Streptomyces liliifuscus: one gene and its partner. The protein of the gene in region 1 binds, or shares a complex with, the protein of each later gene. Links are inferred from orthologs where the notes say so. Each region holds a gene or a part of one and is shown on either strand. Other genes may lie near its edges.

What was found.
Region 2: the proteins of prfA (region 1) and JEQ17_RS43525 are in contact, whole or in part, in a crystal structure (PDB 2B3T), measured with the Escherichia coli proteins. The link is inferred for Streptomyces liliifuscus from one-to-one orthologs.

The regions. Positions count from the first base shown.
Region 1 is NZ_CP066831.1:3,750,752-3,765,093, reverse strand. What follows is about bases 10,547-13,508. They hold prfA (peptide chain release factor 1), read left to right. Parts: upstream 10,547-11,470; coding sequence 11,471-12,547; downstream 12,548-13,508. Other genes in these bases: prmC (peptide chain release factor N(5)-glutamine methyltransferase), read left to right, coding at 12,618-13,463; rpmE (50S ribosomal protein L31), read left to right, coding at 11,108-11,335; JEQ17_RS15760 (LCP family protein), read left to right, coding at 10,547-10,851. Also shown: JEQ17_RS15795 (response regulator), read left to right, coding at 1-80; ArgS-related anticodon-binding protein NrtL, read left to right, coding at 597-1,646; lysA (diaminopimelate decarboxylase), read left to right, coding at 1,682-3,073; JEQ17_RS15780 (homoserine dehydrogenase), read left to right, coding at 3,234-4,532; thrC (threonine synthase), read left to right, coding at 4,539-5,597; thrB (homoserine kinase), read left to right, coding at 5,996-6,913; transcription termination factor Rho, read left to right, coding at 7,299-9,332; more of JEQ17_RS15760, read left to right, coding at 9,700-10,546; JEQ17_RS15740 (L-threonylcarbamoyladenylate synthase), read left to right, coding at 13,548-14,195; JEQ17_RS15735 (arsenate reductase/protein-tyrosine-phosphatase family protein), read left to right, coding at 14,192-14,342. UniProt on the Escherichia coli protein: Peptide chain release factor 1 directs the termination of translation in response to the peptide chain termination codons UAG and UAA.
Region 2 is NZ_CP066831.1:9,973,996-9,989,552, forward strand. What follows is about bases 1-2,897. They hold JEQ17_RS43525 (putative protein N(5)-glutamine methyltransferase), read left to right. Parts: upstream 1-1,013; coding sequence 1,014-1,781; downstream 1,782-2,897. Other genes in these bases: JEQ17_RS43515 (GNAT family N-acetyltransferase), read left to right, coding at 1-128; JEQ17_RS43520 (MarR family winged helix-turn-helix transcriptional regulator), read right to left, coding at 249-707; JEQ17_RS43530 (NADPH-dependent 2,4-dienoyl-CoA reductase), read left to right, coding at 1,933-2,897. In the rest of the region: more of JEQ17_RS43530, read left to right, coding at 2,898-3,948; JEQ17_RS43535 (PadR family transcriptional regulator), read left to right, coding at 3,995-4,549; JEQ17_RS43540 (hypothetical protein), read right to left, coding at 4,695-5,267; JEQ17_RS43545 (LysR family transcriptional regulator), read right to left, coding at 5,469-6,410; JEQ17_RS43550 (fibronectin type III domain-containing protein), read right to left, coding at 6,517-7,518; JEQ17_RS43555 (glycoside hydrolase family 75 protein), read left to right, coding at 7,879-8,613; JEQ17_RS43560 (PTS-dependent dihydroxyacetone kinase phosphotransferase subunit DhaM), read right to left, coding at 8,629-9,054; dihydroxyacetone kinase subunit DhaL, read right to left, coding at 9,056-9,655; dihydroxyacetone kinase subunit DhaK, read right to left, coding at 9,715-10,707; JEQ17_RS43575 (MurR/RpiR family transcriptional regulator), read left to right, coding at 11,004-11,897; JEQ17_RS43580 (iron-containing alcohol dehydrogenase family protein), read right to left, coding at 12,023-13,183; JEQ17_RS43585 (NAD(P)-dependent oxidoreductase), read right to left, coding at 13,286-14,221; JEQ17_RS43590 (aldehyde dehydrogenase), read right to left, coding at 14,284-15,557. UniProt on the Escherichia coli protein: Methylates the class 1 translation termination release factors RF1/PrfA and RF2/PrfB on the glutamine residue of the universally conserved GGQ motif, i.e. on 'Gln-235' in RF1 and on 'Gln-252' in RF2.

The DNA of each region.
Region 1 (14,342 bases):
CCAGCCCGTCTTTTGACAGTGCCGAGACCGTCTACGGCGGCTCCGGCGAGACCGAGCGCGCCGGCCGCACCGGCAGCTGAGCCGACGGCCGAACTTGACGGCCAAGCTCGACGGTCGAGACCCTTTCGCCGCCAGCCGCCAGCCGCCAGCCGCCAGCCGCCAGCCGCCAGCCGCCAGCCGCCAGCCGCCAGCCGCCAGCCGCCAGCCGCCCGACGGCCGCGCCAGCCGCCGCCCGACGGCCGCAGGGGTCGTGGCGACGTGTCCGCCCGCAGCGGATGACGCGTCCCCGCCAGGTTCCCCGCAATGCCATCCCACGCGATCCCACTTCATCGCGCCGTCGGCTGATCGAGGACGGACATGTCGACGCAGCCCCGACCCCACCCACACCGCAGCCCCGACCCACCTCCAGCGACTCGGCGACCCGCCGCAGCAACCCCCACCGGCCCCCACCAGTCCACTGCCCCGCCCCGTCCCACCCACGCGCCCCGCCCCCGCCCCCGCGCCCGCGCCCGCCCAACCTCCCCCACCGTCCACATCCCGGACCCTCCCCCAAACCAGTTCGCCTACCCACCCCCCTCCTCCCCTACGCTTGTCCCGTGACCCCCGTCGAGCTCTCCCGTACCGTCCTGCGTGCAGTGCGCTGTGCGGTGGACGCGGGTGAGCTTGCCGCGCCGGTGCCGGAGTGGGCCCAGGTCGCGCCCCCGGGTCCCGGCGGCCGCGGGGACTACGCCACGAACGTCGCCCTGCAGCTGGCCCGCCCCGCCGGCCGCCCGCCGCAGGAGGTCGCCGAGATCCTGCGGCCGCACCTCGCGGGCGCGGAAGGCGTGGCCGGTGTCGACATCACCGGGCCCGGCTTCCTCAACATCACCCTCGACGGCGGCGGGGAGCAGGCCCTCGTCGCCGAGGTACTGCGGCGCGGCGCGCGGTACGGGTTCGTCGACGAGCCCACCGGAGACCTCGTACAGCTTCACCATCCCCGTGAAGTGCGCGCCGCCGTCACCGCTCAGGCCGTCGCCCGGATCCTTCGCTCCCAGGGCGCCCTCGTCCGTACGTCCTGTGAGGACGAACCCGACCCGACCTGGGAAGCCGTCCTCGGTGTCAGCGTCGACGCCCACGGCAGGCCCGGCGCGCCGGCGCCCCTCAAGGTCAACGTCCGGCCCGTGCCGGCCGTCCAGGACCCCATCCCCCTCGGCCGCGACGCCGCCCGCTGGGCGCTGCTGCACCCCGCCTCGCACGACCACCCCCGCATCACCGCGGAGCACCTCGTCCAGCGCGAGACCAACCCCCTCTTCAGGGTCCGGTACGCCCACGCCCGCACCCGGGCCCTCAGCCGCAACGCCGCCGACCTCGGCTTCACCAGCGCCCCCGGCGACGTACAGGGCGACATGACGCACCTCGTCGACGCCCTCGCCGCTTACCCCCGCACCCTCGCCACCGCCGCCCGCCACCGTGCTCCCGACCGTCTCGCCCGGCATCTCGTCACCACCGCCGACGCGATTCTCGGCATCCAGCACACCGTGCTTCCGCTGGGTGACGAGAAACCCTCGGCCGCCCACCGTGCCCGGCTCGCGCTCGCCGAAGCCGCCGGGACGGTGCTGGCCGGCGGCCTGTCCCTGCTCGGCATCGACGCCCCAGAACATCTCTAGATGTCTCCAGAAACTCCGAGAAAGCCCATACAGTCATGAGCCGTTCCGCACACCCCGCCGGGCCCCGTCACGCCGATGTCTGGCCCGAGGGCCACTACTCCGCCCCGCCCGCCGACCTGAACGCCCTCGACCCGAAGGTCTGGGCGCAGACCGTCACGCGTACGGACGCCGGTGAGGTCAGCGTCGGGGGGATCGGCGTCGCCGCGCTCGCCGAGGAGTTCGGTACGCCCGCCTACTTCGTCGACGAGACCGACTTCCGGGCGCGGGCGCGTGCCTGGCGTACCGCCTTCGGGAACGACGCCGACGTGTTCTACGCAGGCAAGGCGTTCCTCTCCCGCGCCATCGTGCGCTGGCTGCACGAGGAGGGGCTCAACCTCGACGTGTGCTCCGGCGGTGAGCTCACCACCGCCCTGTCCGCCGGGATGCCCGCCGACCGCATCGCCTTCCACGGCAACAACAAGTCGACGGACGAGATCACCCAGGCCATCGAGAGCGGTGTCGGGCGGATCGTCCTCGACTCGTTCCAGGAGATCGTGCGCGTCGCGCACATCGCCCAGTCGCTCGGCAAGCGGCAGCGCGTGCAGATCCGTGTCACCGTCGGCGTCGAGGCCCACACGCACGAGTTCATCGCGACCGCGCACGAGGACCAGAAGTTCGGCATCGCGCTCGCGGACGGACAGGCCGCCGAGGCCGTACGGCGGGCGCTGACCCTCGACGGGCTCGAACTGATCGGCATCCACTCCCACATCGGGTCGCAGATCTTCGACATGGCGGGCTTCGAGGTCGCCGCGCGCCGTGTCGTGGCCCTCCTCGCCGCCGTCCGTGACGAGCACGGTGTCGAGCTGCCCGAGATCGACCTCGGCGGTGGCCTCGGTATCGCCTACACCAGCGACGACGACCCGCGCGAGCCGCACGAGATCGCCAAGGCGCTCGGCGAGATCGTCACGCGCGAGTGCGAGGCCGCCAAGCTGCGCACGCCCCGGATCTCCGTCGAGCCCGGGCGCGCCATCGTCGGACCCACCGCCTTCACCCTCTACGAGGTCGGCACCATCAAGCCCCTCGAAGGACTGCGTACGTACGTCTCCGTCGACGGCGGCATGTCCGACAACATCCGCACCGCGCTGTACGACGCCGAGTACAGCGTCGCGCTCGTCTCCCGTACGAGCGACGCCGAACCCATGCTCGTACGCGTCGTCGGCAAGCACTGCGAGAGCGGCGACATCGTCGTGAAGGACGCCTTCCTGCCCTCCGACCTGGCGCCCGGCGACCTCATCGCGGTGCCGGCCACCGGTGCGTACTGCCGCTCGATGGCGAGCAACTACAACCACGCCCTGCGCCCGCCGGTCGTCGCGGTCCGCGACGGCGAGGCGCGCGTGATCGTCCGCCGCGAGACGGAGGAGGACCTCCTGCGTCTCGACGTCGGCTGACAGGAACGACGGCACAATGCTGAGCGGGGCGGAAGATCTCCTGTCTGCCGCCCTCGTGCAAATGAAATAGACATCTCACGATCCGGACGAGGGATAGAAACCCCCGTCCGGTGAGTGAGACTGGTCCCACCGTGACGGTATGAGGAAACGAGGTCGGATGATGCGTACGCGTCCGCTGAAGGTGGCGCTGCTGGGCTGTGGGGTTGTCGGCTCAGAGGTGGCGCGCATCATGACGACGCACGCCGACGATCTCGCCGCGCGCATCGGCGCCCCCGTCGAACTGGCGGGTGTGGCGGTACGCCGGCCCTCCAAGGTGCGTGAAGGCATCGACCCCGCCCTCGTCACCACCGACGCCACCGCGCTCGTCAAGGGCGGGGACATCGACGTCGTCGTCGAGGTCATCGGCGGTATCGAGCCCGCCCGTACGCTCATCACCACCGCCTTCGAGCACGGCGCGTCCGTCGTCTCCGCGAACAAGGCGCTCCTCGCCCAGGACGGTGCCGCGCTGCACGCACTCGCCGAGGAGCAGGGCAGGGACCTCTATTACGAGGCCGCCGTCGCCGGTGCCATCCCGCTGATCCGCCCGCTGCGCGAGTCCCTCGCCGGCGACAAGGTCAACCGGGTGCTGGGCATCGTCAACGGCACCACCAACTTCATCCTCGACAAGATGGACTCGACGGGGGCCGGCTACCAGGAGGCTCTCGACGAGGCCACCGCGCTCGGGTACGCCGAAGCCGACCCGACCGCCGACGTCGAGGGGTTCGACGCCGCCGCCAAGGCCGCCATCCTCGCCGGCATCGCCTTCCATACACGCGTGCGTCTCGACGACGTCTACCGCGAGGGCATGACCGAGGTCACCGCCGCCGACTTCGCCTCGGCGAAGCGGATGGGCTGCACCATCAAGCTGCTCGCCATCTGCGAGCGGGCCGCCGACGGGGGATCGGTCACCGCGCGCGTGCACCCCGCCATGATTCCGCTGAGCCACCCCCTCGCCTCCGTGCGCGGCGCGTACAACGCCGTGTTCGTCGAGTCGGACGCCGCCGGGCAGCTCATGTTCTACGGGCCGGGCGCCGGCGGTGCGCCGACCGCCTCCGCCGTTCTCGGCGACCTGGTCGCGGTCTGCCGCAACAAGCTCAGCGGTGCTACCGGTCCCGGCGACTCGGCGTACACCCAGCTGCCCGTGAGCTCCATGGGCGAGGTCGTGACCCGCTATCACATCAGCCTCGATGTGGCGGACAAACCGGGTGTTCTCGCCCAGGTTGCGACCGTTTTCGCCGAGCACGGTGTCTCGATCGATACCGTTCGGCAGCAAGGCCGACAGGACGGGGGCGGCGAGGCCTCTCTCGTCGTCGTCACGCACCGCGCGTCCGACGCGTCCCTCAACGGGACCGTCGAGGCGTTGCGCAACCTCGACACCGTGCGGGGTGTCGCCAGCATCATGCGGGTTGAAGGAGAGTAACGAGCAATGACCCACCAGTGGCGCGGAATCATCGAGGAGTACCGGGACCGGCTGCCGGTATCCGACACCACGCCGGTCGTGACGCTGCGCGAGGGCGGCACGCCGCTCGTGCCGGCGCAGGTGCTCTCCGAGCGCACGGGCTGCGAGGTCCACCTCAAGGTCGAGGGTGCCAACCCCACCGGGTCCTTCAAGGACCGCGGCATGACCATGGCCATCACACGGGCCAAGGAGGAGGGCGCGAAGGCCGTCATCTGCGCCTCGACGGGCAACACGTCGGCCTCCGCCGCCGCGTATGCCGTACGCGCCGGAATGGTCTGTGCCGTTCTCGTCCCGCAGGGCAAGATCGCCCTCGGCAAGATGGGCCAGGCGCTCGTGCACGGCGCGAAGATCCTCCAGGTCGACGGCAACTTCGACGACTGCCTCACGCTGGCGCGCAGCCTCTCCGACAACTACCCGGTGGCGCTGGTCAATTCGGTGAACCCGGTGCGTATCGAGGGGCAGAAGACCGCCGCCTTCGAGATCGTGGACATGCTGGGCGACGCCCCCGACATCCACGTCCTCCCGGTGGGCAACGCGGGCAACATCACCGCGTACTGGAAGGGGTACACCGAGTACGCCGCCGACGGCATCGCCAGGCAGACCCCGCGCATGTGGGGCTTCCAGGCGTCCGGTTCCGCGCCCATCGTGCGCGGCGAGGTCGTCAAGGACCCCTCGACGATCGCCACCGCGATCCGCATCGGCAACCCGGCCTCGTGGAAGTTCGCACTGGCCGCGCGGGACGAGTCGGGCGGCTTCATCGACGAGGTGACGGACCGTGAGATCCTGCGCGCCTACCGCCTGTTGGCCGCTCAGGAGGGTGTCTTCGTCGAGCCCGCCTCCGCGGCCTCGGTCGCAGGTCTGCTCAAGGCCGCCGAGCAGGGCAAGGTCGACCCGGGCCAGCGCATCGTCTGCACGGTGACCGGAAACGGCCTCAAGGACCCCGACTGGGCCGTCGCGGGCGCACCGCAGCCGGTCACGGTCCCGGTAGACGCGGCAACGGCCGCAGAACGCCTAGGCCTCGCGTAACACGGGACCTCGGCCTGGCAAAGCCCGACACCAACACCGGCCCACCAACAGCGAGTGAGCCGAAGGGGCGCGCCTGTGTCGAGACGGCGAACGCGCGGAGCGCCCGACGAAGGAGGGTCGAGCACGATCGCCGTCTCGACACAGGCTTTTGCGCCCCGGAGGCGAACCGAGCTCCAAAAAAAGGGGGGGTGCACGAGGGGCTTACGACACGCATCGTGCGCCTCCTGTGCGCCCTATGTCGCCACAGAACCTTCCTTCGATAGGCTGTACCGAACCCGCCCGCCGCATATGCCGCGGTGCCGCGCCGTCCCTGCGGCCTCCGGGTCTTCCGCATTTTCCGTATGTCTCGCAGGATTTCGACAATCTCGCAGCTCAAGCTCAAGGAGAGTCATCGAGCGATGGCCGGTCCAGCGTTCCGCGCCGCCGCCGTCCGGGTGCGCGTCCCCGCCACCAGTGCCAACCTCGGCCCGGGCTTCGACGCCTTCGGTCTGTCACTGGGGCTGTACGACGACGTGGTCGTCCGGGTGGCCGACTCCGGACTGAACATCGACATCGCAGGCGAGGGCAGCGAGACGCTCCCACGCGACGAGAACCACCTGCTCGTACGCTCCCTGCGCACCGCCTTCGATCTGCTCGGCGGACAGCCGCGCGGTCTCGAGATCGTCTGCGCCAACCGCATCCCGCACGGCCGGGGCCTCGGCTCCTCGTCGGCGGCCATCTGCGCGGGCATCGTCGCCGCACGCGCTGTGACCATAGGCGGGGACAGCAAGCTCGACGACGAGGCGCTGCTGGAGCTCGCGACGGAGATCGAGGGCCACCCCGACAACGTCGCGGCGTGTCTGCTGGGCGGCTTCACGCTGTCCTGGATGGAGGGCGGATCGGCGCGCGCCATCAGGATGGAACCCGCCGATTCCATCGTTCCGGTGGTTTTCGTACCGGCCAAGCCGGTCCTGACGGAGACCGCGCGAGGACTGCTTCCGCGCTCCGTTCCGCACGTCGACGCGGCAGCCAACGCGGGCCGCGCCGCACTGCTTGTCGAGGCCCTGACCAGGCGCCCCGAGCTGCTGCTGCCCGCCACCGAGGACCGACTGCACCAGGAGTACCGCGCCCCGGCCATGCCGGAGAGCGCGGCGCTGGTGGAGCGGCTGCGGGCCGACGGAATTCCCGCGGTGATCTCCGGCGCCGGGCCCACCGTGCTCGCGCTCGCCGCCGACACCGCGGCCGACAAAGTCGCACGACTGGCGGGCGAGGGCTGGGCGGCCAACCGGCTGGGCCTCGACGCCACGGGGGCGAGCGTGCTGCCGCTTGCTCCGTGACACACGGTCGCCGGATTTCGAGAGGGGGAATGTTTGTTGGATCCGGTAGTGTTAACCTCAAGTCTGCACCCGACCCCACCATGGCGAGGTGCTTCACGTCCCCGTCCGGGACAACCATTCTTCCGGGAGCCCCCCAAATCGCTTTGTGCCATGCATTGGGTGCTACGCGCTGAGCGGTGCTGAGCACGCTCCGGAACCGGCGTGACCGAGCCGATGGACACGGAACCTCAGTGCCCCGGCCCCGGGAATCGCCATCCCAGAAATTCCCTCCGCCTTTTGGCGGACCACCGCCCCGGCACGGTCCACACAGCAAGGACCACTGTCGGACAGCACAACCGGTCGCCGAGCCAGACAGGCCGACGTCCGCTCCAGGGAAGGACCCTTCGTGAGCGACACCACCGATCTGATGGGCGCACGTGTCGAGGAGACCGCTGCTGCGCCCGCCACGGACGCCTCCGCGCCTGCCACCGGTGCCGGCTCCCGTCGGCGCCGCGGTACCGGCCTCGAGGGCATGGTGCTGGCCGAGCTGCAGCAGGTCGCATCCGGCCTCGGCATCAGGGGCACCGCGCGGATGCGCAAGAGCCAGCTGATCGAGGTCATCAAGGAGGCGCAGGCGGGCGGGGGTGCTCCGGCCAAGGCCGAGACCGCCACCGAGACCAAGCCGAAGCGCCGGGCCACCTCCAAGGCTCGTACGGGCGACGACGCCGCTCCCGCCGACAAGAAGGCGGAGGTCAAGGCCGAGAAGGCCGTGGCACAGCAGCAGATCGAGATCCCCGGCCAGCCCGCGAGTGACGACGCCCCGGCCGAGCGCCGCCGGCGCCGCGCGACCTCCGAGGCCGGCAGCCCCGAGACGGTCACCGCCGAGGCGAAGAGCGAGCCGAAGGCCGAGACGCCCGCCCAGTCCCAGGGCGAGGCCAAGGGCGACGCCGGTGACGGCGGCGAGGGCCGTCAGGGCCGCCGCGACCGCCGTGACCGCGGCGACCGTGACCGTGGTGGCCGCGACCGCGACCGCCGTGGCAAGGGCGACGAGCAGCAGCAGGGCGGCGGCGGCCAGGGTGGCGGCAACCAGCAGCGTCAGGACCGCCAGGACCGTCAGGGCGGTCAGCAGCAGGGCGGCGGTCGTCAGGACCGCCAGGACCGCCAGCGTGACAACGGACCCCAGGACGACGACGACTTCGAGGGTGGCCGCCGCGGCCGCCGCGGTCGTTACCGGGACCGCCGTGGCCGTCGTGGCCGCGACGAGTTCGGCGCCAACGAGCCGCAGCTCGCCGACGACGACGTCCTGATCCCCGTCGCGGGCATCCTGGACATCCTCGACAACTACGCGTTCATTCGTACGTCGGGCTACCTGCCCGGCCCGAACGACGTGTACGTCTCCCTCGCCCAGGTCCGCAAGAACGGTCTGCGCAAGGGTGACCACGTCACCGGCGCGGTCCGTCAGCCCAAGGACGGCGAGCGCCGCGAGAAGTTCAACGCGCTGGTCCGCCTCGACTCCGCGAACGGCATGGCCGCCGAATCCGGCCGTGGCCGCCCGGAGTTCAACAAGCTGACGCCCCTTTACCCGCAGGACCGGCTCCGTCTGGAGACCGACCCGGGCGTGCTGACCACCCGCATCATCGACCTCGTCGCGCCGATCGGTAAGGGCCAGCGCGGTCTGATCGTGGCCCCGCCGAAGACCGGCAAGACCATGATCATGCAGGCGATCGCCAACGCGATCACGCACAACAACCCCGAGTGCCACCTGATGGTCGTCCTGGTCGACGAGCGTCCGGAAGAGGTCACCGACATGCAGCGGTCGGTGAAGGGCGAGGTCATCTCCTCGACCTTCGACCGTCCGGCCGAGGACCACACCACGGTCGCCGAGCTCGCCATCGAGCGTGCCAAGCGTCTGGTGGAGCTGGGTCACGACGTCGTCGTACTGCTCGACTCGATCACGCGTCTGGGCCGTGCGTACAACCTCGCCGCCCCGGCCTCCGGCCGCATCCTGTCCGGTGGTGTCGACTCGACCGCGCTGTACCCGCCGAAGCGCTTCTTCGGTGCCGCGCGCAACATCGAGGACGGCGGCTCGCTGACGATCCTGGCCACCGCGCTGGTCGACACCGGCTCGCGCATGGACGAGGTCATCTTCGAGGAGTTCAAGGGCACCGGCAACGCCGAGCTCAAGCTCGACCGCAAGCTCGCCGACAAGCGCATCTTCCCCGCGGTGGACGTCGACGCGTCCGGTACCCGTAAGGAAGAGATCCTGCTCGGCAGCGACGAGCTCGCCATCACCTGGAAGCTGCGTCGCGTGCTGCACGCGCTCGACCAGCAGCAGGCGATCGAGCTGCTCCTGGACAAGATGAAGCAGACGAAGTCGAACGCCGAGTTCCTGCTGCAGATCCAGAAGACGACGCCGATGCCCGGCAACGGCAACGACTGACGGATCCACAGCCGGCCCGGCCGGTTACGCGAAGGGCCACCTCTGTACGCAACGGGGGTGGCCCTTCGCGTTGTCGGAGCCCCGGTGAAATGGGCGGTGGAGAGACCTTCGCCACAGATGTGAAGAGCGCCACGTCCTCGCGGAAGCACGCCGTCCGCCGTCGAAAGCCCAGGTGAGCGCTGGACGGTCCGCCCCGCACCTCACTCAGCGTGTTCGTTGATCCACAGCGCGGTCACAGCACGTCGTGCAACCCTTTTTTCGGTTTCAACGTCTGACCGGACGGGTCCTGACAGAGACGTCGCGGCAGATGACCACGCCTGACCCTGACTGCAGGGGGTAACCGAACGTACGAGGACTAGAGGAGCACATGTCTGCCGAGAGCATGCCGGAACCCGGTACACCGGAAGGCCCCGGTACACCGGAGGATTCCGGTTCCAGCGCCCCGCGCAACCGCGCCAAGGGCCGCCGCCGCAAGCCGCGGAGCACGCGCCGCAAGGGGCTTGTCATCACGGCCTGGGCCGCCGCGGGTGTCGTCGTGCTGGGCGGTACGGGCCTCGGGTTCATGTACTTCAAGCTCAACGACAACATCAAGAGCGTCGACATCAACCAGGCACTCGGCACCGACCGGCCCCTGGACGTCGACAACGGCTCGCAGGACATCCTCGTACTCGGCTCCGACACCCGCTCCGGCGGCAACAAGAAGCTCGGCGGCGGTGTCGACGACGGCAGTGCCCGCTCGGACACCGCGATGATCGTGCACGTCTACGAGGGCCACAAGAAGGCCAGCGTGGTCTCCATACCCCGCGACACCCTCGTGGACCGGCCCGAGTGCACCGACAGCAAGGGCGTCGAGCACGATGCCGGGTCCCAGGTGATGTTCAACTCCGCGTACTCGACGGGCGGCGCCGCCTGTGCCGTGAAGACCGTCGAGTCGATGACCGGCATCCGCATGGACCACTACATCGAGGTCGACTTCAGCGGTTTCCAGAAGCTCATCGACGAACTGGGCGGCGTCAAGGTCACCACGACCAAGAGCATCCGGGACGAGGAGAGCCACCTCGATCTGAAGGCCGGCACGCACCAGCTCACCGGCAAGCAGGCACTCGGTCTGGTCCGCACCCGGCACGGCGTCGGCGACGGCTCCGACCTGGGCCGGATCCAGCTCCAGCAGGCGTTCATCAAGGCCCTGGTCGAACAGGTCAAGAACATCGGCGTACTGACCAGCCCGAAGAAGCTGTTCGACCTCGCGGACACCGCGACGAAGACCGTCACCACCGATACCGACCTCGACACGGTCAAGGATCTGGCCTCGTTCGCCAACGGGCTCAAGGGCATCAGCCCGGCCAACATGAACATGGTGACGATGCCGGTGCAGTACGACCCTGCCGACGGGAACCGTGTGCTCGTCCTCAAGGCCAAGTCCCAGCAGGTCTGGGACGCGCTCAAGAACGACCGCCCGATCCCGAAGTCGGCGACCAAGGGGGCGGCGACGGGGGCGGCGAAGGGTGTTGTGAGCTAGGCGTTCCGCTGGGGGCGGTTGTTTGGCTGCGGGCCCGGTGGGGGCTTGTCGCGCAGTTCCCCGCGCCCCTGAAAGACGAAAGGCAGGGGCGCGGGGAACTGCGCGAACAACCCCCACCGGGCCCGCCGGGAATACACAACGCGAACCCCCGGTTTTGGGGGATGGCCCCAGTCCTGGCAGACTGGTACGTCGGCCCCGGTTCACGCTCCGCATCCCGCGGCAGCGACCCGGCGCCCTCCCGAAACTAGGAGACACCTTGAAGCGCGACATCCACCCCGAGTACGTCGAGACGCAGGTCAGCTGCACCTGTGGCGCGTCGTTCACCACCCGCAGCACGATCTCCAGCGGCACCGTCCGCGCCGAGGTCTGCTCCGAGTGCCACCCGTTCTACACGGGCAAGCAGAAGATCCTCGACACCGGTGGCCGCGTGGCCCGCTTCGAGGCCCGCTTCGGCAAGGCCAAGGCTGCCGCTGACAACAAGTAGCGAGCCCACAGCGCCGGTCTTCGGTGCCTCCGTCCAGGGGGCGCTGGGACCGGCGCTTTGCGGTGCAGCCCCTATTCGTCGTACCTACGTCCTCGCGCCCGAAATGGAGCGGGGGACAGCCCATTGGAGCCGGAGATGTTCGAGGCGGTCGAGGAACTGATCGGTGAGCACGCCGATCTGGAGAAGAAGCTCGCTGACCCGTCGGTCCACGCCGACCAGGCCAACGCGCGCAAGCTCAACAAGCGCTACGCCGAGCTCACCCCGATCGTCGCGACGTACCGCTCCTGGAAGCAGACCGGGGACGACATCGAGACGGCGAAGGAGTTCGTCGCCGACGACCCGGACTTCGCGGCCGAGGTCAAGGAGCTGGAGAAGCAGCGCGAGGAACTGACGGAGAAGCTGCGGCTGCTCCTCGTTCCGCGCGACCCCAGCGACGACAAGGACGTCATCCTGGAGATCAAGGCGGGCGCGGGCGGCGACGAGTCGGCCCTGTTCGCCGGTGACCTGCTGCGCATGTATCTCCGGTACGCCGAGCGTGTCGGCTGGAAGACCGAGATCATCGACTCCACCGAGTCCGAGCTGGGCGGCTACAAGGACGTCCAGGTCGCCGTGAAGACCAAGGGCGGCCAGGGCGCCACCGAGCCCGGTCAGGGCGTCTGGGCCCGGATGAAGTACGAGGGCGGGGTGCACCGCGTGCAGCGGGTGCCCTCCACCGAGTCGCAGGGCCGTATCCACACCTCCGCCGCCGGTGTCCTCGTCACGCCCGAGGCCGAGGAGGTCGACGTCGAGATCCTCGCGAACGACCTGCGGATCGACGTCTACCGCTCCTCCGGTCCCGGCGGCCAGTCCGTCAACACGACCGACTCCGCCGTGCGCATCACGCACATTCCCACCGGAGTCGTCGCCTCCTGCCAGAACGAGAAGAGCCAGCTGCAGAACAAGGAGCAGGCGATGCGTATCCTGCGCTCCAGGCTGCTCGCCGCGGCGCAGGAGGAGGCGGAGAGCAAGGCCGCGGACGCCCGCCGCAGCCAGGTCCGTACCGTCGACCGCTCCGAGAAGATCCGTACGTACAACTTCCCGGAGAACCGCATCTCGGACCACCGGGTCGGCTTCAAGGCGTACAACTTGGACCAGGTGCTCGACGGCGACCTCGACGCGGTGATCCAGGCGTGCGTCGACGCCGACTCGGCCGCCAAGCTCGCCGCGGCGTAGGGCACGTACAAGTACACAGCGCAGTACACATCCGCTCGACGGACAACAGCACAGCTCCCGGAGGACCAGCGTGAACCTGCTGCTCGCGGAAGTGGCCCAGGCCACCCAGCGGCTGGCCGACGCCGGCGTGCCCTCGCCGCGCAACGACGCCGAGGAACTCGCCGCGTTCGTGCACGGCGTGAAGCGGGGCGAGCTGCACACCGTCAAGGACGCGGACTTCGACGCCCGGTACTGGGAGGTGATCGCGCGCCGTGAGGCCCGCGAGCCGCTCCAGCACATCACCGGGCGGGCCTACTTCCGCTATCTGGAACTCCAGGTCGGGCCGGGCGTGTTCGTGCCCCGGCCCGAGACGGAGTCCGTGGTCGGCTGGGCCATAGACGCCGTACGCGCGATGGACGTCGTCGAGCCGCTGATCGTCGACCTGTGCACCGGCTCGGGCGCGATCGCGCTCGCCCTCGCGCAGGAGGTCCCGCGCTCGCGCGTCCACGCCGTCGAACTGTCCGAGGACGCCCTGCGGTGGACCCGTAAGAACGTCGAGGGATCCAGGGTCGACCTGCGGCAGGGCAACGCCCTGGACGCGTTCCTCGACCTCGACGGCCAGGTCGACCTCGTCATCTCCAACCCGCCGTACATCCCGCTGACCGAATGGGAGTACGTCGCTCCGGAGGCCCGGGACTACGATCCCGAACTCGCCCTGTTCTCCGGGGAGGACGGCCTCGACCTCATCCGCGGTCTGGAGCGCACCGCGCACCGGCTGCTGCGGCCCGGCGGTGTCGTCGTCATCGAGCACGCCGACACCCAGGGCGGACAGGTGCCGTGGATCTTCACCGAGGAGCGGGGCTGGGCCGATGCCGCGGACCATCCCGACCTCAACAACCGGCCGCGGTTCGCGACCGCCCGCAGGGCGACGCCATGACAGCGGCGACTTCTTGTGTGGACGTCGTGGAAAACGTTAGATGCGCGGCCAACGGGGCCCGCGTGTTCGAGGAGGCTTGCTGATATGGCACGGCGATACGACACCAACGACGCGACCGACCGCTCGACGGGTCTGCGCGAGGCCGCGTCCGCCGTCCGCCGCGGCGAGCTCGTGGTGCTGCCGACCGACACCGTGTACGGGGTCGGCGCCGACGCGTTCAGCTCGGAGGCCGTGACCGACCTGCTGGAGGCCAAGGGCCGCGGCCGGAACATGCCCACGCCCGTCCTCATCGGCTCCCCGAACACGCTGCACGGCCTGGTCACCGACTTCTCCGAGATGGCGTGGGAGCTCGTCGACGCGTTCTGGCCGGGCGCGCTCACGCTCGTCGCCAAGCACCAGCCGTCCCTCCAGTGGGACCTGGGGGACACCCGCGGGACCGTCGCCGTGCGTATGCCGCTGCACCCGGTCGCCATCGAGCTGCTGACCGAGGTCGGTCCGATGGCGGTCTCCTCCGCGAACCTGACCGGCCACCCGTCCCCCGAGGACTGTGACGCCGCGCAGGAGATGCTCGGCGACTCCGTCTCCGTGTACCTGGACGGCGGGCCGACCCCCGGCAACGTCCCGTCGTCGATCGTCGACGTCACGGGCAAGGTGCCGGTGCTCCTGCGGGCGGGAGCCCTGTCCGCGGAGGAGCTGCGAAAGGTCGTCCCCGACCTCGAGGTGGCGAATTGACAGCCCCTGACGCGGGGCGTGGCATAGGTACGGGGACGGGGTACACGGGGGCTTACGGCGACGGGGCCTCGGGGGACTCCTCTTTTCGCATCCTCCACGTCAGCACCGGCAATGTGTGCCGCTCGCCGATCACCGAGCGGCTGACCC
Region 2 (15,557 bases), 6.2 Mb from region 1 along the record:
CCGCCGGCAACACCACCGCCATTCGGCTCTACGAGGCGCTGGGCTTCCGGCTGCGGCGCAGGACGCGGTTCGTGGGGGCGCGGGTTCCTGAACTGCTCGGTGACCGGCAGACGTTGGGGGTCGCTTAGCGGCGGGGAGGGCGTGCGGCTGCGGGCGGGACGGACCTGACGGTTGGTGGCGCGACGGGCCTGGAGGTGTGGGGCGGGGCGCGCGGCCCGCGTTCAGCTCGCGCGCGTGCCCGACGTGCCTCAGTCGGTCGCGGGCGCGGCCTTGAACGTCACTCCGCCCGCCGCCGCGTTGTACCGCAGCAGATACCCGGCGAACCGCTCCAGGTCCTCCTCGGGCCAGCCCGCGAGCCGCTCTCGGAACGCCACCCGGCGGCTCGCGGTGACCTGGGCGAGGATCTCCGTGCCGGCGGGGGTGAGGTGGAGCACCTGGACGCGCTGGTCCTGGGGATCGGCGCGGCGCTCGACCAGCCCGGCGCGTTCGAGGGCCGAGACCTGACGGCTGACCGTGGACTTGTCCAGGGCGTAGTGCGCGGCCAGGTCGGTGGCGCGGCAGCCGCCGACGTCCTCCAGGTGGCCGAGCAGCGTGTACGACACCAGGGACAGCTCGGGGTGCAGACGTCCCGCCGAGGCCCGGGCGCGGCGGGCGAAGGCCGTCAGCTCGTGGTGGATCGTCTCGATGGACACGTCGGCTGCGTTCACGGTTTCTTCCTTTCTCTTCTGGTTGCACCGTACAACTAAGTGGTTGCCTAATGCAACTAGAGGAGTCTCGGGTGCCGCAACCGGCGGTGCCCGGATGTGAGGCGGAGAGGGTCGGGGACCGCGTCCCGGCCGGAGTCGGCGCCGTGTAATGTTGCCGTCCGGCTGCGGACCGCCCCAGCCGCGAACGGACCGAGGAGGTGAGCCCCATTACCGCTGTGTCAGCTCGGGTGCTCTCGCCTCGGGGCCTCACCGGCATCAGGTGACCTGGAGGGCGCCCTTCGGCTTCCCGAAAGGCTCTCGGCTTCCATGCCACCTTCTTACGCACATGTCGTCACCGCGCTCCGCTCCGCCGGCTGTGTCTTCGCCGAGGACGAGGCGCGGCTGATCTTCTCCACCGCTCGTACGCCCGCCGAACTCACCGCGATGGTGGACCGCCGTGTCGCGGGCCTGCCCCTCGAACACGTCCTGGGCTGGGCCGAGTTCAGGGGCCTGCGCATAGCCGTGGAACCCGGTGTCTTCGTGCCCCGTCGTCGCACCGAGTTCCTGGTCGAGCAGGCCGTCGCGCTCGCCCCCGAGGCCCCCGTCGTCGTGGACCTGTGCTGTGGCTCGGGTGCGGTGGGTGCGGCGCTCGCCGCCGCGCTTCCCGGCGTCGAGTTGCACGCCGCCGATGTCGATCCCGCCGCCGTGCGATGCGCTCGACGGAACGTGGGGGCGGGTGCGCATGTCCATGAGGGGGATCTCTTCGAGGCGTTGCCTCGTGACATCCGTGGTCGGATCGGCATTCTGGCCGCCAATGTGCCGTACGTGCCGAGCGGTGAGGTCGGGCTGCTGCCGCCCGAGGCCCGTGATCATGAGCCTCTTGTGGCCCTCGACGGGGGTGGGGACGGGCTCGATGTCCTGCGTCGCGTTGCCGCGGAGGCGCCGGAGTGGCTGGCGCCCGGGGGCAGCCTCCTCGTCGAGACGAGTGACGGTCAGGCGGGCCTGGCTGTCGAGATCCTTGCCGGCGCCGGGCTGATACCGCGGCTGGAGGTCTCGGAGGAGCTCTACGCGAACGTCGTGATCGGCGTGAAGTAGCTCCGCAGGGGGCGTGACCGAACCTGCGGGTCCCTTGTGGCTGGTCGCGCAGTTCCCCGCGCCCCTTTGGGGCCCGCGATTGTGCAACTAGTTGCACAATGGTCCCTCCGTCGTCTACAAAGACATGACGACACCGCGTACGGAGGGGCCCATGAGCCGTTACCCGCATCTGCTGAAACCGCTCGACCTGGGCTTCACCACGTTGGCGAACCGCGTGCTCATGGGGTCCATGCACGTCGGCCTGGAAGAGGCCGAGCGGGGGTTCGAGCGCATGGCGGAGTTCTACGCCGCCCGGGCCCGCGGCGGTGTCGGCCTCATCGTCACCGGCGGTATCGCCCCCAACGACGCGGGCCGCCCGTACGAGGGCGGGGCCAAGCTCACCACCGAGGCGGAGGCCGAGCAGCACACCGGGATCACCGCCGCGGTGCACCGCGAGGGCGGGAAGATCGCTATGCAGATCCTCCACTTCGGGCGGTACGCCTACCACCAGGACCTGGTCGCCCCGAGCGCGCTCCAGGCGCCGATCAGCCCGTACGCGCCGCACGCGCTCACCGACGACGAGGTCGAGCGGACCATCGACGACTACGCGAGGGCGGCCCGCCTCGCGCGGCGGGCCGGCTACGACGGCGTCGAGATCATGGGCTCCGAGGGCTACCTCATCAATGAGTTCATCGCCGCCCAGACCAACAAACGCGAAGACCACTGGGGCGGTTCGTACGAGAACCGCATGCGGTTCCCCGTCGAGATCGTCCGCCGGGTGCGGGAGGCGGTCGGCGAGGACTTCATCATCATCTACCGGCTGTCGATGCTGGACCTGGTCCCGGGCGGATCGTCGTTCGACGAGGTGATCACGCTCGCCAAGGCCGTCGAGGCGGCCGGGGCGACCATCATCAACACCGGTATCGGCTGGCACGAGGCGCGGATCCCGACCATCGCGACCTCGGTGCCGCGGGGCGCGTACGCCTGGGTGACCAAGAAGGTCATGGGTGCCGTGTCGATCCCGCTGGTGACGACCAACCGCATCAACACCCCCGAACTCGCCGAGCAGTTGCTCGCCGAGGGCCACGCCGACATGGTGTCCCTGGCCCGCCCGATGCTCGCCGACCCGGACTTCGTCGCCAAGGCGGAAGCCGGGCGCCCCGAGGCCATCAACACCTGCATCGGCTGCAACCAGGCCTGCCTCGACCACACCTTCAGCGGCAAGATCACATCGTGCCTGGTGAACCCGCGGGCCTGCCACGAGACCGAGCTCGTCCTCTCACCGACCCGGCTGCGCAAGCAGGTTGCCGTGGTAGGCGCGGGCCCGGCCGGACTCGCCTGTGCGGTCAGCGCCGCCGAGCGAGGTCACGACGTCACCCTCTACGACGCCGCGCACGAGATCGGCGGCCAGCTCAACGTGGCCCGCCGGGTCCCCGGCAAGCAGGAGTTCGACGAGACGATCCGCTACTTCCGTACGCAGCTCGAACTGCACGGCGTGGACGTGCGGTTGAACACCCCGGTCACCGCCGAGGACGTCTCCGCGTACGACGAGGTCGTCGTCGCCACGGGAGTCAGCCCGCGCACCCCCGAGATCCCGGGCGTCGACCACCCCAGCGTCGTCGGCTACCTCGATGTGCTGCGCGACGGCGCGCCCGTCGGCGACCGTGTCGCGATCCTCGGCGCCGGTGGCATCGGCTTCGACGTCGCCGAGTACCTGACCGACGGTGGCGACAAGGCGAGCGAGGACCCGGCGACGTACTTCCGGCACTGGGGCGTGGACATGGACTACCGTGCGCCCGGCGGCCTCGGCACCCCCGAGCGGCCCGCCCCGCCGCGCACCGTCCACCTCCTGCAGCGCAAGGCGTCCAAGGTCGGCGGAGGGCTCGGCAAGACCACCGGCTGGATCCACCGCACCGAGCTCAAGCACCGCGGCGTCACCATGGTCCCGGGCGTCCAGTACGACCGCATCGACGACGCCGGCCTGCACGTGACCGTCGATGGTCAGGCTTCCGTCCTCCCTGTCGACACGATCGTGCTCTGCACGGGACAGGAACCGCGCCGTGACCTGTACGAGGCACTGCGCGCCGACGGCCGCAACGTGCACCTCATCGGCGGCGCCGACGTGGCGGCCGAACTGGACGCCAAGCGGGCCATCAAGCAGGGCACGGAGCTGGCGGCGGCGCTGTAGGCAGACAGGGACCGGGGGACATGGCGCCCGTCCCTAGGATGACTCCATGTCACTCCCGCACGCGATCCTCACCGCCCTGCTCGAGAAGCCGTCGTCGGGGCTTGAACTGACTCGTCGCTTCGACAGGTCGATCGGCTACTTCTGGTCGGCGACGCATCAGCAGATCTATCGCGAGCTGGGAAAACTGGAGGCCGAGGGCCAGATCAGGGCCCTCCCCACACAGCAGCCGGCCAGGGGGCAGAAGAAGCGGTACGAGGTCCTGCCCGCGGGCCGCGCCGAACTGGCCAGGTGGACCGCCGCGTCCCAGGACCCGAAGCCGCTGCGCGACACACTGCTGCTGCGGCTGCGGGCCGCGGCGGTGGTCGGCACGGACGGCATCGAAGCGGATCTGCGGCGCCATCTCGACCTGCACCAGCGGCAGTTGGCGGAGTACGAGGAGATCCAGGAACGCGACTTCCCGCCCGGCAAGGACGCGCCGCAGGACCGCCTTCAGCACCTCGTCCTGCGGGCCGGGATCGACCTGGAGACCTTCTGGACGGGCTGGCTGACGCACGCGCTGGAGGAGTTCGGACGGCTGCCCGCGGAGGATCCGGCGTCCTGACGGTCAGGATTTCGGGTGGTCCGGCTTCAGGTGGCCGGCACTCAGGTGGCCGGTACTTCAGCTGATCGGCGGCGGCCCGGTCTCCCCGTCGTGACCGGGGCTTCGGCCGTCGAGGCGGGCTGGGGGTTCCGGGCCGCCGCTGTGCTCACAACCGGTGCGGCTTGGCGCGTCGGCGCAGGACCCAGACCGTGGCCCCGACTCCGGCCGCCACCAGGACGCCGCCCGCCGCGTAGGTGGCGGTGCCGTAGTCCTTCGTACCGCCGCCCATACCGCCCATGACCCCGCGCGAAGGAGACGCCGAAGCCGTCGGGGTGGCCGTCGCCGTCGCCGTCGCGGAGATCGTGGGACTGGAGACAGGGGAGACGGTGACGGACTGGGTGCCCGCCGTCGTGCCGTCGGCGCAGACCACGATGACGGTATAGGTGCCGGTGGTGACGTTGGACCAGGCCGCGGCCTGGCTGGTGCTGGTCCCGGACAAGGTCACCTGGCGCCCCTGTGCGAAGTTGGCCTGACCGCTGGAGAGCAGTGAGGCATTCCCCATGGAGCCGTTGGACCTGGTGGCACAGTCGGTGGTGGTCACCTGCACCGTCGTGCCGCTGGTGGTCACGTTGATGACCGTGTTCACCGCGACGGCCTCCGTGGCGGTGAGGGTCAGCGGCAGCGCGGCGGCGGCCGCCACGGTCAGGCCGGAGCGGACGAGCATCTGGGTAATACGCATAGGACTGCCCTCCGACAGCACGGTTGGCGGTACATCCCATGCGCCGCCGAGGATTGGGAACGCCCGTGCGCCTTCGGACCGAGCCAATGCGAGGATCACCGGTTCCGCACGCGGGCCGGGACCGGGCAGGTGACGAATTCCTTCGTCCGGACGACCGCCGATGGCGTACCACCGGGATGGCCCGTCACCTTCCGCGGGCCGTCACCAGGTCCGGCCGGCCGCCAGGAGCCGTTCCGCGACGAGCGCGACATGCGGGTTGTCCGACACCCCCGGACGCCGTACCAGATACGCGGTGTTGATCGGCGGGTCCTCCGGGTCCAGCAGGGAGACCAGTGCGCCGGAGGCCAGCCCGTCGAGGCACAGATAGCGGGGGAGCACCGAGATCCCGGCGCCCGCCACCACCGCCGCGAGGACGCCACGCAGATCCGGCACCGTGATCGCCGCCTGACCGGTCAGCCGCACACCGAAGACGTGCCGCCAGTAGCGCCGCGCGATGGGCAGATCCTCGGCGTACGAGATCAGCGGCGCCCCGTGCAGCACGGCGGGCCCCTCGGCGGCGACCCGGTCCGGACCGATCCGCCCCGCCCACGCGGGCGCGGCCACGAGGACGAACTCCTCGTCCGCCAGCGGCACCGCGCTCAGTGTGCGGCCGCGCGGCCGTGACGTGGCGATCGCCAGGTCGAAGCGTCCGCCGCGCAGCCCCTCCAGCAGACCGTCGGTCAGTCCGGTGGTGACCCGCAGCCGCACCCCCTGCCCGGTCAGCGGGGCCAGAGCGGGCAGCACCCGAGTGCACAGCAGCTCCGCGGGACCCGCCACATGGACCGGCTCCGGCACCACGTCCGCACCGAACCCGCCGCGGTCCGTGACCGTCGCGAGCGCGTCCAGCGGCGCCGCGACCTGCGCGGCCAGCTCGTCCGCTACCGAGGTCGACACCACACCGCGCGGCCGCCGCTCGAACAGCTCACGCCCCAGCTGGTCCTCCAGCGACCGGATCTGCGTGGTCACCGTCGGCTGCGACAGCCCCAGCAGCCGCGCCGCCGCCGTGAACGAACCCGCCCGGTGCACGGCGAGGAAGGTCCGCAGCAGCGAGAGATCGAGCGGGGCGGCGGACGCGACGGTGCCATTGGATTCCCTATGGGCCATACGGAGAATCCTAGGCTCCGTCTATGGCCGAACCGCTTTCGGGCACCCGCCGCAGCAGCGCCCCCACAGCCGCACCGCTCCCGCCGCACCGCCCCATCGCCGCGCTCTACGGCTTCGCCGCTCCCGTCGTCACCGTCCGTTCCGCCGAGAAGCCGCTCCAGGTCCCGTCGGGCAGCTTCGCCCTGATCCGCACCCGCTGGGTGACCCCGGCCTCCCGACCCACGTAGAAGCTGTACGTCGCCTTGTCGCGCGGGGCGGTCCCGCCCCAGACGAGCGAGGTCGCGGGCTCCCGGTCGAGCTGGATCTGGTACTCCGTGATCACCCCGTCGATCGTCTCGGCGTCCGGCGGAATCCAGGAGAGGTCGAGGTAGTACGCCCCGTCGGTGCGATGCGTCGAGGCCCGGAAGCCGGTCGGCGCCAGGCCGGTGCCCTTCCCGTCCCCGGAACCGGCGGGAGTCGTGATCCGTACCGCCGCGCTCGCGGGCGAGACGTTGTCCGCCGCGTCCCGCGCCCGGACCGTGAAGGAGTACCGCGTGCCCGGCCGCAGCCCGGTGACCACGGTCGCCGACTGTGCGCCGCCCACACTGTGGATCTTCGAGTCGCCCTGATAGATGTCATACGACGCCACGCCCCGGTTGTCCGTGGACCTGTCCCAGGACAACTGGGCGGCCCGGCTCCCGGCCGCCTTGCCGCGGGGGCGCTCCGGGGCGCTCGGGGCCCGTCCGTCGGCGACGGACGCGGCCGGAGTGGTGGCCCGCGCCCGCTCGCTGGGCGGTCCGAGCCGCCCGTCGGCGTCCCGCGCCCGTACGGAGAAGGCGTACTCGGTGGACGGCTTGAGCCTGGTGATGTCGACCATGTGGTCCGAACCCGGCACTTCCTTCACCATCGTGGTGCCGCGATACACCTCGTAGTGGGCGACCTCGGGCTTGCCTGAGGCCCGGTTCCACATGACGTGCACGCTGGTGGAACTGCCCGCCGCCGCGGTGACGCCCGCCGGGGCCGCGGGCGGCCGGTCGCCCCCGCCCGGGCCCTCGCCGCCCCAGCCGCAGGACACCAACAACAGCAACGCGCCGCACACCACCGCGGCTCGCAGGAGTACGCGTCGCACAGCCCTGCCCTCCCTCGACGGGAATGGTCCGGACCAATATGACGTGGTAGGCGTGACCACATCAAGAGGGCCGTGTTCGCGATATCGATCGGACGTTACGTATGCTGAGGGTCTTCGCGGCTGAACTCGCCCTTGTCGTAGGGAAGTTCATGCCCACGGTGCGGAACGCTGTCGTCGCTGATCCCGCGCCGGCGAGGGCGGCCGGGCGGCCGGAGCCGACAACGGCTCCGGCCGCCCGGCCCCCGACGAGACGTCACCGGGCGTGCTCCGTACGGCCCCCCAACGGTGGCCACCTGATCGAACCCCCACCAGATTGGGCTGAGTGTTCGTCAGTGCCCGCCCAGGAGAGGGTCTCTTATCGTGCGTGCCCAGTCGCTGACGCTGGCCGCGGCCGGCGCTGCCCTGCTCGCCCCCACCACGATCTCCGACGTCGCCCCCTTGCCCGAGGCCGTGCACGAGCGCGCGGGGAACGCGGGCCCTCCGGGGAACGCCGCCTCCGCGGGGGGTGTCCGGGCCGCCGACCTGCTGGCCGCGGTACGCGACTGCGTCCCCGTCTCCCGCGGCCTCTACCGGACCGACGACGGGGCGCCGGCGGACATCCCCGTCTGCGGAAAGCGCGGCGTGGTCTTCTGGAAGGCGGACCTGGACATCGACTGCGACGGCCGGCCCGGCGCGCACTGCAACAAGAGCACCGATCCGTTCTTCGCCGAAGCCACCGCCTTCCAGCAGTCCGACGGGAACTACCTGGACGCCGAGACCCTTCCGTACGTCGTGGTGCCCGCCCCCAGCCACATCTGGGACCACGACGAGCACGGTGTCCGCAGCGGCACGGTCGCCGCCGTGATCCACGGCGACCGCGTGCAGTACGCGGTCGTCGGCGACCTCGGCCCCGAGGACCTCATCGGAGAGGCGTCGTACGCCACGGCCCGGGGCCTCGGCATCCGCCCCGACCCGCATGGCGGCGGGGCCGCCTCCGGGGTCACGTACATCTTCTTCGAGGGCTCCACCGCGTCTCCCATCGAGAACCCCCGGGCGGCCGTCGCCGAGGGCGAGCGACTGGCCCGGGAGTTCGTCCGCCGGAACGCGGCCCGCTGAGCGAGCGCGCCCGTCTCACACCTTCCGATAGCTGTACGCGTCCGCGGCGGCCGCCTCCACCGCCGCCAGGTCGGCTCCCGTGGACGCCGTGACGACCGCCGCCACCGCGCCCTCGACGAAGGGGGCGTCCACCAGACGGGTGCCCGCCGGGAGTTCGTCGCCCTCGGCCAACAGCGCCTTCACGGTGAGGACCGCGCTGCCGAGGTCGGTCAGCACGGCGACACCGGCGCCCCGGTCCACGGCCGCGGCCGCGGCGGAGATCAGCTCGGCGCTGGTGCCGAAGCCGCCGCCCTCGATGCCGCCCGCGGGTGCCACCGGAGCGGTCGTACCGCCGCCGGCGAGCCCCTTCGCCAGTTCGGCGACCGAGGCGGCCACCGCCGCGCTGTGCGACACGAGCACGATGCCCACCAGCTTCTCGTCGCCTCCCGTCGGGCTCGCCACGTCACTCACCGGCCGCCTCCGCGAGCGCCGCGATCAGGAGGGCCGAGGAGGTGGCACCGGGGTCCTGGTGTCCGATGCTGCGCTCGCCCAGATAACTCGCCCGGCCCTTGCGGGCCTGCAACGGCGTGGTCGCCAGGGCGCCCTCCTCGGCTGCCGTCCGTGCCGCCGCGAAGGACTCACCGAGCGCGTCTACCGCCGGCACCAGCGCGTCGATCATGGTCTTGTCGCCGGGCGCGGCCCCGCCGAGCTGCATCACCGCGTCCACGCCGGTGCGCAGCGCATCGGCGAGCCCCTGCGCGTCGACCTCGGCCGCGTCGCCGAGCGCCTTGCCCGTGCGACGCAGCAGCGTCCCGTACAGCGGCCCGGACGCGCCGCCCACCGTCGAGATCAGCTGCCGTCCGGCGAGCATCAGGACGGCGCCGGGCGTCTGTGGCGCCTCCTTCTCCAACGTGGCCGCCACGGCCCTGAAGCCGCGCTGCAGGTTGCTGCCGTGGTCGGCGTCGCCGATCGGCGAGTCGAGGGCGGTCAGCCGCTCCGCCTCTCGGTCCACGGACGCGGCGGTCGCCGTCATCCAACGGCGGAAGAAGTCGGCGTCGAGCACTGGATCTCCTTGCGTGGTAAAGGTGTTGACCGGTCGCACCGGCACGGGCCGGGGGAGCGTCACATGCCCCAGCGCAGGCCCGCCGTGCGCACCGGCGCGTCCCAGAGCCGCAGCAGGTCCTCGTCGACCTGGCACAGGGTCACCGAGGCTCCGGCCATGTCGAGCGACGTGACGTAGTTGCCGACGAGCGTGCGCGCCACCGGGACCCCGCGCTCGGTCAGCAGCCGCTGCACCTCCGCGTTGAAGCCGTACAGCTCCAGAAGCGGCGTGGCGCCCATGCCGTTCACCAGGACCAGGACGGGATTGCGGGGGCTCATGTCCTCCAGGATCGCGTTCACCGAGAAGTCGGCGATCTCCCGCGAGGTCATCATGGCCCGCCGCTCCCGGCCGGGCTCGCCGTGGATCCCGACGCCCAACTCCAGCTCCCCGGGCGGCAGATCGAAGGTGGGGCTGCCCTTGGCCGGAGTCGTGCAGGCGCTGAGCGCGACGCCGAAACTGCGCGAGTTCTCGTTGACCTGGCGGGCGAGTGCCTCCACCCGCTCCAGTGGCTGGCCCTCCTCGGCCGCCGCGCCCGCGATCTTCTCCACGAACAGCGTCGCGCCGGTGCCGCGGCGACCGGCCGTGTAGAGGCTGTCGGTCACGGCCACGTCGTCGTTGACGAGGACCTTGGCGATCTGGATGCCCTCGTCCTCGGCCAGCTCCGCCGCCATGTCGAAGTTGAGCACGTCACCGGTGTAGTTCTTCACGATGAACAGCACACCGGCGCCGCTGTCCACGGCCGCCGCCGCCCGCACCATCTGGTCCGGCACCGGGCTCGTGAACACCTCGCCGGGACAGGCCGCCGACAGCATCCCGGGGCCCACGAACCCGCCGTGCAGCGGCTCGTGCCCCGAACCACCACCCGAAACGAGTCCCACCTTTCCGGGCACCGGAGCGTCCCGCCGTACGATCACCCGGTTCTCGACATCCACGGTCAGCTCGGGATGGGCGGCCGCCATGCCCCGCAGCGCGTCCGCGACAACGGTTTCCGCGACGTTGATGAGCATCTTCATGGGTACCTCCTGATGAGCCTGGCAGGCATGCGGCGGCTGGAGTGCTGCTCTGGGCAGTATCAACCTTGTGGCAGGGAAGGTCACCTGCGCCTGCGCCGTGGTTTCACCCTGCGGTGCACCTCATGGTCCGGGCGAGGCCGTGCCACCCGTTGAACTGCCGGTCTCCGCGCACACCGTGCAGAGCCACCTGAAATCACGGTTCGCCAAGTTCGGCGTGTCCGGTCGGGGCCGGCTGATCGCTGCCTGCGGGAGAGCCTTCCGGCGCCTCTTCGTGAGCGCGGGGGAGAATTCCCCTCATGGCGTCGACATCCAAGCCCGTTCCGCAGACATTTGACGAACTGCTCGCCGAGTTGCAGCGACGAGCCACTACCCTGACGCCGTCGCAGCGGCGGCTGGCCGACCGTGTCATGGCCGACCCTGAGGGCGTGGCGTTCATGACGGTCTCCGAACTCGCGACGGCAGTGAGCGTCAATGAAGCGACCGTGGTCAGGTTCGCGTCCAGTCTGGGCCTGGATGGATATCCGGGCCTGACGCGTCTGTGCCGAGAGCAACTCCGTGAACAAGCTCAACTCCTTCATCGCTACAAGAGTCTGGAGCAGCTCACTGCCGAAGGAGGCGATCCGCTCGAACGGGCCGTCGCCTTCGATCAGGCCAATATCGCGCGCACGTTTGCCCGTATTCCTACTGCTGCCTGGCAGGAGGCCGTGTCCGCCCTCACGAGCTCATCTCGCGTGCACGTGATGGGCGTGCGGAAGTGCCACGCTCCGGCCTACCTGCTGGGTTATCTTCTGGGCATGCTCCGTGAGGAGGTTCGCGTGGTTGCCGCCGCGGCCGGAAGCCTCACTGACGAACTGCGCCAGGTTCGCGCGGATGACTGCTTCGTGGCCATTTCCATCCACCGCTACAGTGCCGAGACGGTCAAGGCGCTGGAATGGGCCCGCAGCCGAGGAGCCCGCTGCCTCGCCCTGACCGACAACCCCTCTTCGCCGCTGGCCGCCGCGGCCCACCACACGTTCTACGTGGATGCGGCCGGCCCCTCTGTGTTGCGTTCGCTCACCGCCTTCACGTCTTTGGTACAGGCGTTGGCCACAGGCGTTGCTCAGGAGCGGGGACTGGAGGCGCGTTCGACACTGCTGGAGGAGGAGGAACTGCTGGAACAGTTCGGCATTTATGTCACGCCGGAGGGGTGACAGACCCGAATTCGGACTCATCGATCTTGCGGCGCGGAGTGGATCCGCGGATGACCGGTCGTCGATCGATCGCGAGTGGGCGACATCCTCATTCGCCCCTGTCGCCCCTGTCGCCCAAGGTGTCCCTAGAACGTTGCCCGCAGGATCGCGAGAACCTGGTCCTTCGTCGGTAGCAGCGGCGCGTTGCGGGTGACAGGGTCCGCGAGCGCGCCCTCGGCGATCTGCCCCAGCATGTCGGGGTGGACGCTGAGTTCGTGCAGGGGGCGCTTGACGTCGATCGCTCCGGTTATTTCTCGTACGGCCTCGATGGTGGTGCGCGCCCAGTCGCCGTCGACGGGCGGGGCCAGCCGGAGAGCGCGGGCAGTCTGCTCGTAGGCGTCCTGCGCGGCCTCCGCGCTGAACTCCATGACTTCCTCCAGCACGGCGGCCAGGGCGAGGCCGTGAGGTGTGCCGGTATGGGCAGTGAGGGCGTGGCCGATGCCGTGGACGAGCCCCAAGCCGGAGATGGTGAGGGCCTGGCCGGCCAGGTGGGCGCCGAGCATCAGTTGCGAGCGGGCCTCGAGGTCGGAGCCGTCACGGTGGGCGGCGGGCAGCCAGCGGCCGATCATGGCGACGGCCTGGGTGGCGAAACCCACGGAGACCGGATTGGCGCCGCGCGAGGCGAGTGACTCGATGCCGTGGACCAAGGCGTCGATGCCGGTCGCGGCGGTGATGTGTGCGGGCAGGCCGACTGTCAGCTCCGGGTCCAGGAGGGCGATGCGGGGTTTGACCGAGGAGTGGCCGATGTAGACCTTGCGGCAGGCGGCGGTGTCCTCGATGACACCGAAGCCGTTCGTTTCCGCGCCCGTGCCCGAGGTGGTGGGGATCGCGATGAGCGGGAGGCCGTCGAGCGCTTCCCAGAGGGTGTCGGCGTCGGCGGCCGAGGCGTCGGCGTTGCCGACCAGTAGCGAGATGCCCTTGGCGGCGTCGAGGACCGAGCCGCCTCCGAGGGCTATGACGACCGCGGGGCCGAAGGCCCGAGCCCGTGCGGCGCCCTCGTCGACGTTGCCCGTGGAGGGGTTGGCGCCGACCCCGTCGTACACACCGTGTTCCACGCCCGCGGTGTCGAGGACCTTGAGGACCTGGTCGACGATCCCCGCGGAGCGCAGGCCGTGGTCGGTCACCAGGAACGCGCGGTCCACACCGAGGGAGGAGACCAACTCGGGCAGGTGCCCGATCCGGCCGGGACCGAACTCGATGCGGCAGGTGGGGTCGATGGTCAGCTGGCTTGGGGTGTGCTCGCCCATGGCGTGCGGCTCCTGGAAACGCGGCGGGTGTCTGCGGGAGAGAAGGAGGTCATCCGCCGGGCGGCCGTTCCTGGCCGGCCCGGCGGACGTGGGGCAAGGGGATCAGACGGCGCTCAGCGCGGCGTCGTGGGCGGTGGCGGGATTCGGCAGCCGGAACTCCCGGCCCGCCAGGGACTCGTAGAGGCGGACCGGGCTCATCTCACCGGCGAGGTCTCCGTGCTGAGCCTTGGCCCGGCGGTAGATCTGCTCGACGAGCGCGGACAGCTCGGTGGACACACCCAGGTCGCGGCCGAGATCGATGGCCAGGCCCAGGTCCTTGCAGGCGAGCATCATGGCGAAGGAGTCGTCGTAGTCGCCGTCGGCGAGCACGCACAGGATGTCGTTCTCCAGGAAGTTGGAGGCGGCCGGGCTGGCGAGCAGCGAGTTGCGCAACACCCCCAGGTCGACTCCGGCCCTGACGCCTATGGCGAGCACCTCGGAGGTGGCGACGAGGTGGCTGAACCAGAGCAGGTTGATCAGGAGTTTGACGGTGTAGCCGGCGCCGAGCGGGCCGACGTGCAGCACCTTGTCGGGATCGCCCATGGCCTCGAGAACGGGCAGGCACATGCGGAAGTCGTCCGCCGTCCCGCCGACGAATATCTGGAGCTGCCCCGCCTCGGCGCCACGTGCCATGCCGCTGACCGGCGCGTCCAGGCGGCGCACGCCTCGCTGGTCGAGCACCTCTGCCGCGACGCGCTCGGCGGCAGCCGGGGTGGAGGTGGACATGTCGATCCACAGGGCGCCCTCAGGGAGCGCCTCGGCGGCACCACCGCGCAGCAGCACGTCCTCGACGATGCGCGGGTTGGGCAGCATGGTGATCAGCAGTTCGGCATCGGTCGCGCATGCCGCCGGGGTGTCGGCCCAGCGGGCGCCGAGCCCCAGGTGCTCGGCGGCGGACTCGGGCCGGGTGTCGTGCACGGTGACCAGGTGGCCCGCGTGGATCAGGTGGCGGGCCATGTGGCGTCCCATGTTGCCCAGGCCGATGAATCCGATCCTCATCGTTGTCCTCGCTACGGCTTTGTAGGGGTGAGCAGGTGAAAGAAGGTGAAGCAGAGGGCCGGTCAGGCCAGGTTGATCCAGGTCGTCTTCAGTGCCGTGTACGCGTCCAGCGCGTGCAGGGACTTGTCGCGACCCGCGCCGGTGGCCTTGAAGCCGCCGAAGGGTGTGATGACGTCGCTGGCGTCGAAGGTGTTGATCCACACCGTGCCGGCCCGCAGCCGTCGCGCGGTGCGGTGGGCGACCGTCACGTCCCGGGTCCACACCGAGGCGACGAGCCCGAAGTCGCTCTCGTTGGCGAGGCGTACGCCCTCGTCGACATCCCCGTCGTAGGACACGACGGCGAGGACTGGGCCGAAGATCTCCTCCTGTCCGACGGCGGAGGTGTTGTCCACTCCGTCGAGCACGGTCGGTTCGACGAAGCTGCCGCCCGTCCCGGTCAGCGTGCGCCCGCCGCCGAACAGCACGCTCGCGCCGTCTCGCCTGCCGCGCTCGACATGGCCGAGGATGCTGGCGAGCTGGGTCTCGTCGACGATGGGTCCCATGACGGTGGCCGGGTCGAGGGGATCGCCCACACGGAAGGTCTCGGCGGTGATCCGGCGTACGGCGTCCAGGAGTCGGTCCTTGACCGAGGTGTGCACCACGACGCGGGATCCTGCGTTGCAGGTCTGCCCGGCGTTGTAGAAGATGCCCCAGGCCACGGCGGACGCGGCGGCTTCGACATCCGCGTCGGCCAGCACGAGCTGGGGCGACTTGCCGCCCGCCTCCACGGCGATCTGCTTGCCGTTGGACTCGCCCGCGTACACCTGGAACAGTCGCGCGACCTGCGCCGAGCCCGTGAAAGCGATCTTGTCGACCTCGGGGTGGCGGCCGAGCGCCTGCCCGGCGACCTCGCCCCGGCCGGGGACGACGTTGAGGACGCCGTCGGGCAGTCCGGCCTCGGTGGCGAGCGCGGCCAGGCGCAGGGCGGCCAGCGAGGTCTGCTCGGCGGGCTTGAGGACGACGCTGTTGCCGGTGGCCAGCGCCGGGCCCAGCTTCCAACTGGCGATCAGCAGCGCGTAGTTCCACGGTACGACCACGCCGATGACACCCAGGGGTTCCCGGGTGATGAACGCGAGGGCGTCGCCCGGTGTGGGTGCCACCTCGTCATACGTCTTGTCGATGGCTTCGGCGTACCAGGCGATGGTCTCGGCGGCCTTGTCCACGTCGACGCGTACCGACTCGGTGATGGGTTTGCCCATCTCCAGCGTGTCCAGGAGGGCCAGTTCCTCGGCGTTCGCGCGGATCAGCTCGGCCCAGCGCAGCAGGACGTGCTTGCGCTCCTTGGGCGCGAGGTCAC